2 regions of the Variovorax sp. Root434 genome follow, and region 2 is predicted to be linked to the other one. Evidence: predicted binding sites of a transcription regulator. Region 2 holds the regulator's gene; the other holds the start of a gene.
The links. The regulator HrcA, encoded in region 2, represses chaperone genes, less so after heat shock. The targets are predictions, from matches to a motif close to TTAGCACTCNNNNNNNNNGAGTGCTAA.
Positions count from the first base shown of each region.

Region 1: the regulator HrcA is predicted to act here: its motif matches at 2,228-2,254, upstream of ASD05_RS00010 (co-chaperone GroES).

Region 1 covers NZ_LMEK01000001.1:354-4,551, reverse strand. Annotated here, with positions in the region: gene ASD05_RS00025 (phospholipase D family protein) at 1-463, shown strand, start outside; gene ASD05_RS00020 (helix-turn-helix transcriptional regulator) at 545-1,411, opposite strand; gene ASD05_RS00015 (ester cyclase) at 1,512-1,985, shown strand; gene ASD05_RS00010 (co-chaperone GroES) at 2,343-2,633, shown strand; gene groL (chaperonin GroEL) at 2,663-4,198, shown strand, end outside.
Region 2 covers NZ_LMEK01000022.1:51,855-56,052, reverse strand. Annotated here, with positions in the region: gene recN (DNA repair protein RecN) at 1-809, opposite strand, end outside; gene ASD05_RS17750 (NAD kinase) at 811-1,722, opposite strand; gene hrcA (heat-inducible transcriptional repressor HrcA) at 1,754-2,761, shown strand; tRNA gene ASD05_RS17740 (tRNA-Ile) at 2,792-2,868, shown strand; gene ASD05_RS17735 (TonB-dependent siderophore receptor) at 3,009-4,198, opposite strand, start outside.

The sequences.
Region 1 (4,198 bases), on a different contig from region 2:
CGAGCCGCTGGTCAACATCAACTACAACCGCTACCGCGTCGACATGCTCAAGCTGGGCGTGAACCTGTACGAAGTCAGCACCCAGCAGCTGCGGCGCAGCGGCCAGTTCCGCGACCTGCTCAAGAAGGCCCGCGGCCGCCTGCATGCCAAGCTGGCACTGGTCGACCGCCAGTGGGTGCTGCTCGGCTCCATGAACCTCGACCCGCGTTCCGCCCGGCTGAACACCGAATTCGGCATACGCGTGCGCAGCTTCGACCTGACGCAGGCGCTGCTTTTCGCCTACGAGCTCGACGACATCGAGGGCGTCTACCGCGTGGTGCTCAAGCCCGACGGCCAGAACGTCCAGTGGATCGGCACCGGCGACGTCCACAACGAGGTGCTCGACAGCGAACCGGATTCGAGCATGCTGACGCGGCTGCAGCTGCTGCTGTTCTCGTGGTTCGTGCCGACCGACCAGCTGTAGGCGGCTGCGGAACGCCAGAGAACCTTGGCGGCCAAAACCTCCCGGCGCGCCAAGTGAAATGCAGAGGACGGTCCTTCCGCGTCATGGCGTCTTGTGGCCGACCCGGTGCTCGTTCCAGCGGCGTTGCAGCAACTTCACCTTCTGCGCGCTCTGTGCATCGACCGGCGTATAGACGACGAGCCGCATGTCCGGCGACTCCTCGACCATGAACGAGCTTTGCTCCAGTTCCATCCGGCCGACGCCGCGCACCTCGAAGCGCTTGGCCCGGTCAGTGCGCATGCTGACATTGTGGTCCGGCCACCATCGTCCGAATTCGGGGCTGGCGATCTGGAGGCGTTCGATCAACGCAAGAAACGCCGGATCGTCGCGATGCCGCCCGAACTCGACACGAAAGCGCGCGAGCATCGCGCGTGCATCGGTTTCCCACTGCGGTATCGCCGCGCGGTGCGCCGGGCTCGCGAACACCAGCCACAGCATGTTCCTGTCTTCGGGCGCGATTGCCGAGAGATCGCCGAACACGGCCGAGAGCGCATCGTTCCATGCAATCACGTGCATCGATGCGGTCGCGAGGTAGGCCGGCCCGGTGACTGCATCGAGCATGCGGCGCAGGTGCGGCGTGACCGCGAGCGAGGGGCCGGGCGCGATCGGCGGCGGTCGGTTGTGCGCCAGCGTGAAAAGGTGCGCGCGCTCGGTTGCATCGAGCCTCAGCGCCTGAGCGATGCGGTCGAGGAAATGCGCCGACACCTCGATCTCGCGCGCCTGCTCCAGCCATGTGTACCAGGCCAGGCCAACGCCCGCGAGGTGGCAGACCTCTTCGCGCCGCAGGCCCGGCGTTCGGCGCCTCGCCGTTGTCGGGAGACCGACTTCGGCGGGCTGCAGACGCTCGCGGCGGCTACGCAGAAACGCGGCCATTTCGGCGCGCGCCAGCATGCGGGTCGGTGGGGTCATTGCGTGAGGCTGGTGGTTTTTATACCTGGATAACTTCCTGTCTTGTCGAGGGATATTAGGCCTTCTACGCTGGTTCTTTCAACTGACGAAGGACCACCGAATGACACCCATCGCCCGCATCAGGGAACGCTTTCTCGACTTTCGCAGCCGGCTCTACGACCAGCACGATCTCACAGTTGTCGACGAGCACCTGCACCCGGAATTTTCGAGCCACAGCCCCAATGTCCGTCCGCTGCTGGAGGCGGCGCGATCGGCCGGCGCACCGCGCCCCGACGTGCGGCCCGCCTACAAGGAGTTTGTGAAGGCCTTCTACGTCGGCTTGCCCGACCTGAAGCCGATGCGCCAGGAGATCATGGTCGAGGATGAAGGCCTGATGGCGATGACGCAGTGGGAAGCGACGCACACCGGCGTCTTCTTCGGCGTGCCGGCCACGGGCAAGGCACTGCACTTCTCGACGGCGGACCGCTATCGCCTGCAGGACGGCCTGCTGGTCGAACACTGGGATGTGGTGGACGTGCTGGAGGCGTGGCTCGCGCTCGGCATCGTCGTTCGTCCCGGGGCCGCGCAGATGTAGAGCTTCAATAGGTTGTTGCGGATGTTCACCCGGAGTGGATTGAGAGGCTGGAAATCGCCCCCCGATCCACTCAACACCCCAACCCGTATGTAGCCGTCAGGACGGCCCAAACACCCCTGCCAAGCACCCTGAGGCCAAGAATCGGATGTTCAGCGGCGCATCGTTGAAGGATCAGTGTCGTTCCGCACCGAGACACCGGCGGCAACCCCTCCCCCTTGAAAGCCCGCCGATTGCCCTTATGATTAGCACTCGCTGCTGATGAGTGCTAACAGCCTCGCTTCCAGTCGATGGGCTGCCGGCCTCCGGTCCGGCACCCGACCATAAACCCGTTTCTTATCCATACATCCAGGAGATGCAATGAAACTTCGTCCTTTGGCCGATCGCGTGATCGTCAAGCGTGTTGACAGCGAAACCAAGACCGCCTCCGGCATCGTCATCCCCGACGCAGCCGCTGAAAAGCCCGACCAGGGTGAAGTCCTGGCCGTGGGCCCGGGCAAGCGCAACGACAAGGGCGAGCTGGCCGCACTGACCGTCAAGGTCGGCGACCGCGTCCTGTTCGGCAAGTACAGCGGCCAGACCGTCAAGGTCGGCGGCGACGAACTGCTGGTCATGAAGGAAGACGACCTGTTCGCGGTCGTCGAGAAGTAATTCAACAAATCCATTCGGAGTAAACAGACATGGCAGCAAAAGACGTAGTCTTCGGCGGTGAAGCCCGCGCACGCATGGTCGAGGGTGTGAACATCCTGGCCAACGCAGTCAAGGTGACCCTGGGCCCCAAGGGCCGCAACGTGGTGCTCGAGCGCTCGTTCGGCGCCCCCACCGTCACCAAGGACGGTGTGTCGGTCGCCAAGGAAATCGAACTCAAGGACAAGCTCCAGAACATGGGCGCCCAGCTCGTGAAGGAAGTGGCTTCCAAGACTTCGGACAACGCCGGTGACGGCACCACCACCGCGACCGTGCTGGCACAAGCCATCGTTCGCGAAGGTTTCAAGCTGGTGGCTGCCGGCATGAACCCGATGGACCTGAAGCGCGGCATCGACAAGGCCGTGACGGCCCTGGTCGCCGAGCTGAAGAAGGCTTCGAAGCCCACCACCACGTCGAAGGAAATCGCTCAAGTCGGCTCGATCTCGGCCAACAGCGACGAAACCATCGGCAAGCTCATCGCTGACGCGATGGACAAGGTCGGCAAGGAAGGCGTGATCACCGTGGAAGACGGCAAGTCGCTGGACAGCGAACTCGACGTCGTCGAAGGCATGCAGTTCGACCGCGGCTACCTGTCGCCCTACTTCATCAACAACCCCGAGAAGCAATCGGCGCTGTTGGACAACCCCTTCGTGCTGCTGTTCGACAAGAAGATCAGCAACATCCGCGACCTGCTCCCCACGCTGGAACAAGTCGCCAAGGCTGGCCGTCCGCTGCTGATCATTGCCGAAGAAGTCGAAGGCGAAGCCCTGGCTACGCTGGTTGTGAACACGATCCGCGGCATCCTGAAGGTCGTGGCTGTCAAGGCTCCTGGCTTCGGCGACCGCCGCAAGGCCATGCTGGAAGACATCGCCATCCTGACGGGCGGCAAGGTCATCGCTGAAGAAGTGGGCCTGACGCTCGAAAAGGTGACGCTGGCCGACCTGGGTCAAGCCAAGCGCATCGAAGTGGGCAAGGAAAACACGATCATCATCGACGGCGCTGGCGCCGCTGGCGACATCGAAGCCCGCGTGAAGCAAGTGCGCGTGCAGATCGAAGAAGCCACGAGCGACTACGACCGTGAAAAGCTGCAAGAGCGCGTGGCCAAGCTGGCCGGCGGTGTTGCCGTGATCAAGGTCGGCGCTGCCACCGAAGTCGAAATGAAGGAAAAGAAGGCTCGCGTCGAAGACGCCCTGCACGCTACCCGCGCTGCAGTGGAAGAAGGCGTTGTAGCTGGCGGCGGCGTGGCTCTGCTGCGTGCCAAGCAAGCCGTGGGCGAGTCGGTCAAGGGCGAGAACGCCGACCAGGAAGCCGGTATCAAGCTGGTGCTGAAGGCCATCGAAGCCCCCCTGCGCGAAATCGTGAACAACGCCGGCGGCGAAGCCTCGGTGGTGGTGAACGCTGTGCTGGCCGGCAAGGGCAACTACGGCTTCAACGCTGCGAACGACACGTACGGCGACATGCTCGAGCTGGGCATCCTGGACCCGACGAAGGTCACGCGCACCGCACTGCAGAACGCCGCTTCGGTGTCC
Region 2 (4,198 bases):
ACGCAGGAGGCGAGCACCTCGCCCAGCGCGCGGAACTCGGGCTCGATGTGCTCGCAGTTCTGCAGCAGCGTGGCCGCCCGCGAGAGCGCGGAGAGGGCGCCGCTGTCGTCGTCTTCCAGCGCCTGGCTGGCGCCCTGGGCTGCGTCGATCAGCGCTTGCGCGTTGGAGATGCGCGAGTGGTTGGTCGACAGCTCTTCCCACTCGTCGGCGCCCGGCGCGAGCTTGGCGACTTCGGAGATCTGCCACTGCAGCCGCTCGCGTTCGCGCTGCAGCGAGTCTTGCGCCGAGCGCGCATGTTCGAGCGCCGAAAGAGCCTGCCGCCAGCCCTGCCATGCGGCGTCGAGCGCGTCGGTGCGCACGCCCGCGTAGGCGTCGAGCAGGCCGCGCACGGCTTCGGGCCGCGTCAGGCTCTGCCAGGCGTGCTGGCCGTGGATGTCGAGCAGCCGGTCGCCGAGTTCGCGCAGCTGCGTGGCCGTGGCCGGGCTGCCGTTGATCCAGCCGCGGCTGCGGCCCTGCAGGTCGACGGTGCGGCGCAGCAGCAGCGCGTCGCCGGGCTCGAAGCCGCCCTCGTCGAGCCACGTGTCCAGGGTTGCGTCGGCGTCGAATTCGGCGCTCACGTCGAGCCGCTCGGCGCCTTCGCGCACGGCGCCCGCGTCGGCACGGTTGCCCAGCGCCAGCTGCAATGCGTCGATCAGGATGGATTTGCCCGCGCCGGTCTCACCGGTCAATACCGTGAAGCCGCCGGACAGGTCGAGTTCGAGTGATCGCACGATCACGAAGTCGCGCAGTGCGATGCGTCGCAGCGCCATTTCAGGAGCCCCCTTCGTTCCAATGAAGTTTCTTGCGCAGCGTGTCGAAATAGCTCCAGCCGCGCGGGTGCAGGAAGCGCACCCGGAAGTCGGAGCGGCGCACCACCACGCGGTCGCCGATCGCGAGCGAGGCCAGCGACTGCATGTCGAAATTGGCGCTGGCATCGCGCCCGCCCACCAGCTCGATGACGATCTCGTCGGCGTCGGGCAGCAGCACGGGGCGGTTCGACAGGGTGTGGGGTGCGATCGGCACCAGCACCCAGCCCGGCACCGCCGGATGCAGCAGCGGCCCGCCGGCCGACAGCGCATAGGCGGTCGAGCCCGTGGGCGTGGCGATGATCAGGCCGTCGGCGCGCTGGTTGGCCACGAAATGCCGTCCGACGGAGACGCGTAGCTCGACCATGCCGGAAGTGGCGCCGCGGTTCACGACCACGTCGTTCATCGCAAGCGCGTCGAACACCGAGGCGCCGTCGCGCACGACCTGCGCATGCATCAGGCTGCGGTGGTCTTCCTCGTACTCGCCGGCCAGCATCGGGATCAGCGTGGCCTGGTAGTTGTCGAGCGGAATGTCGGTGATGAAGCCGAGCCGGCCGCGGTTGATGCCGATCAGCGGAATGCCGTAGCTGGCAAGCTGCCGGCCGATGCCCAGCATGGTGCCGTCGCCGCCGACCACCAGGCCGAGGTCGCAGCGCTGGCCGATTTCCTCGACGCTCAAGGCTTCGTAGCGCGGATGGGCGGGGGCGCCGTCATCGTCGTCTTCGCAGGTCGAGCGCTCGACGAACACCGTGCAGCCTTGCGATTCGAGGAAGGTGCCGATGCCTTCCATGACGCCGTCGCGCGCATCCGCCTGCGCTCGGGCGCCGGAAGCCTGGTATTTGCCGATCAGGGCGACGTGACGAAAGCGAGAGGTCATATCTCACAAATTACAACACTAAAATCTTGCAATGCTGGACGACCGTGCCAAGTTGCTGCTCAAGACGCTCGTTGAGCGCTACATCGCCGACGGGCAACCCGTCGGCTCGCGAACGCTCTCGCGTTCGTCGGGGCTCGACCTGTCGCCCGCGACCATCCGCAACGTCATGTCCGACCTCGAGGCGCTGGGGCTGATTGCCAGCCCGCACACCTCGGCCGGACGCATTCCGACGCACCGCGGCTACCGCCTCTTCGTCGACACCATGCTGACCGCCGAGCGCGAGCAGATGAGCACGCCGAGCCTGGCGCCCGACCAGCCGCAGAAGGTGATCGCCAATGCGGCGAACCTGCTGTCGAACCTGTCGCAGTTCGTCGGCGTGGTGATGGCGCCGCGGCGCGCCTCGGTGTTCAAGCAGATCGAGTTCCTGCGGCTCTCCGAGCGGCGGCTGCTGGTCATCATCGTCTCGCCCGATGGCGACGTGCAGAACAGGGTGATCTTCCCGGAGGCCGACTATTCGCAGTCGCAACTGGTCGAGGCCTCGAACTACATCAATGCCCACTATGCGGGCCTGACCATTGAGCAGGTGCGCGATCGGCTTCAGTCCGAAATCGAGAAGCTGCGTGGCGAGATCGCCGCCCTGATGCAGGCTGCGGTGCAGGTCAGCTCCGAGGTGCTGACCGAGGCGCAGGAAGACGAAGTCGTGATCTCCGGCGAGCGCAACCTGCTGTCGGTGAGCGATTTCTCCAGCGATATGGGACAACTGCGCCGCGCCTTCGAGCTCTTCGAGCAGAAGGCCCAGTTGATGCGTCTGCTCGATGTGTCGAGCAAGGCCGAAGGCGTGCGCATCTTCATCGGCGGCGAAAGCCAGGTCGTGCCGTTCGAGGAGCTTTCCATCGTCAGTGCCAACTACGAGGTCGATGGGCAGGTCGTGGGCACGCTGGGCGTGATCGGACCGACGCGCATGCCCTACGAACGCATGATCCAGATCGTCGATATCACGTCGCGGCTGGTCGGCAATGCGCTGAGCCACCGCAAGTAGGACGCGGCGGCGAATAGAATCGTGACCAGTGGGCCGTTAGCTCAGTTGGTTAGAGCAGCGGACTCATAATCCGTTGGTCGATGGTTCAAGCCCATCACGGCCTACCACCCAATGCGCCGCAGCGGGGTCATTTCCCGCCGGCAAGGTACTCGCCACCGCCTCGGCAAGTTGCCCACCCCCTCGACGGCCCTGCGCAGCAAGTCTTGCCAGCAAGGCCGAGCGATCAGCAGGGGTCTCGCGCGACCCTTCAGAGGTCCAGCTTCAGGCTGGCCACGACGCTGCGTTTCGCGCCTGGAATCACATACAGATTGCCCCAGGAGGCGGTATAGAAATTCCTGTTGAAGAGGTTGTGCACGTCGATCGAGACGCGGGCGGTCTTGTTGATCTGCCAGAAGCTCACCAGCTTGACGGTGGTGTAGGCCGGCAGGGCATAGGTGTCGGCGCTGTTGCCTGAACGATTGCCCACGTAGTTGATGCCGGCACCGACCCCATAGCGGCTGCCGTCGGCCAGTGCATCTTCACGGATGGCGAACAGGCCGGCGCTCGTCTTGGGGATGTTCGCGATGCGTGTGCCGACTGCAAGCGTGGCGTCCTTCGAGACCCGGGCATCGACATAGGCGAAATTTCCGCTCATTCTCCAGTTCTTGTCGATCTGCCCGTAGACGTCCGCCTCGAAGCCGCTGCTCTTGACTTCGCCGGCCGCGACGGAGAAGCCGGGCGTGTCGCTTGCTGTCAGTACGTTCGTCTTCTTGATGTCAAACACCGCCAGGTTGGCACCCAGGCGCTGGTCGCGCGTCTGCAACTTCAAGCCGGCCTCGAGCGCGGTGGAATATTGCGGATCGAACGCCCGGCCGTTCTTGTCGGTACCGCTGTTGCCGCGAAACGACTTGCCGGCAGAGACGTACCACGAGCTCCAGTCGTTCGGCAGATAGGTCAGGCCGGCGCGCGGCGAAACGGCATCGTGCTGCTGAGCGCTGTTGCGGTTTGCGACGCGGTCCTCGATGCGCTGCCTGTACTGGTCGTAGCGGGCACCCACCAGCAGCTTCCATTGCGGCGAAAGGCTGATCTGGTCTTGCAGGAAAACCGCATTCGCGCGCTGATGCTCGTCCGAGCTGGAGGTCGGCGACGTGATCGGCGGCTGGGGCCTGCCATAGACAGGTTGGTAGATGTCGATCGGATAATTTCCCGAGCGAAGGATTTCGGTGTTCATCCAGAGCCTGGACGCTTCCATTCCGATCAGCAGCGTGTGGGCCAGAGGGCCGGTCGTGAACTTTCCTTCCAGTTCCGCCTGAAAAGAGGCATCACGCGACGGCAACTGGCGCCAGGTCGCGCGGCGGTTGAGGGTCCGGTTGTCGCCGGCCAGGGAAGTCGCTTCGGTGTAGTTGCCGGAGAAAGTACTTTCCTTGTAGCTGGCGCCTATGCGGGCACGCCAGTTTT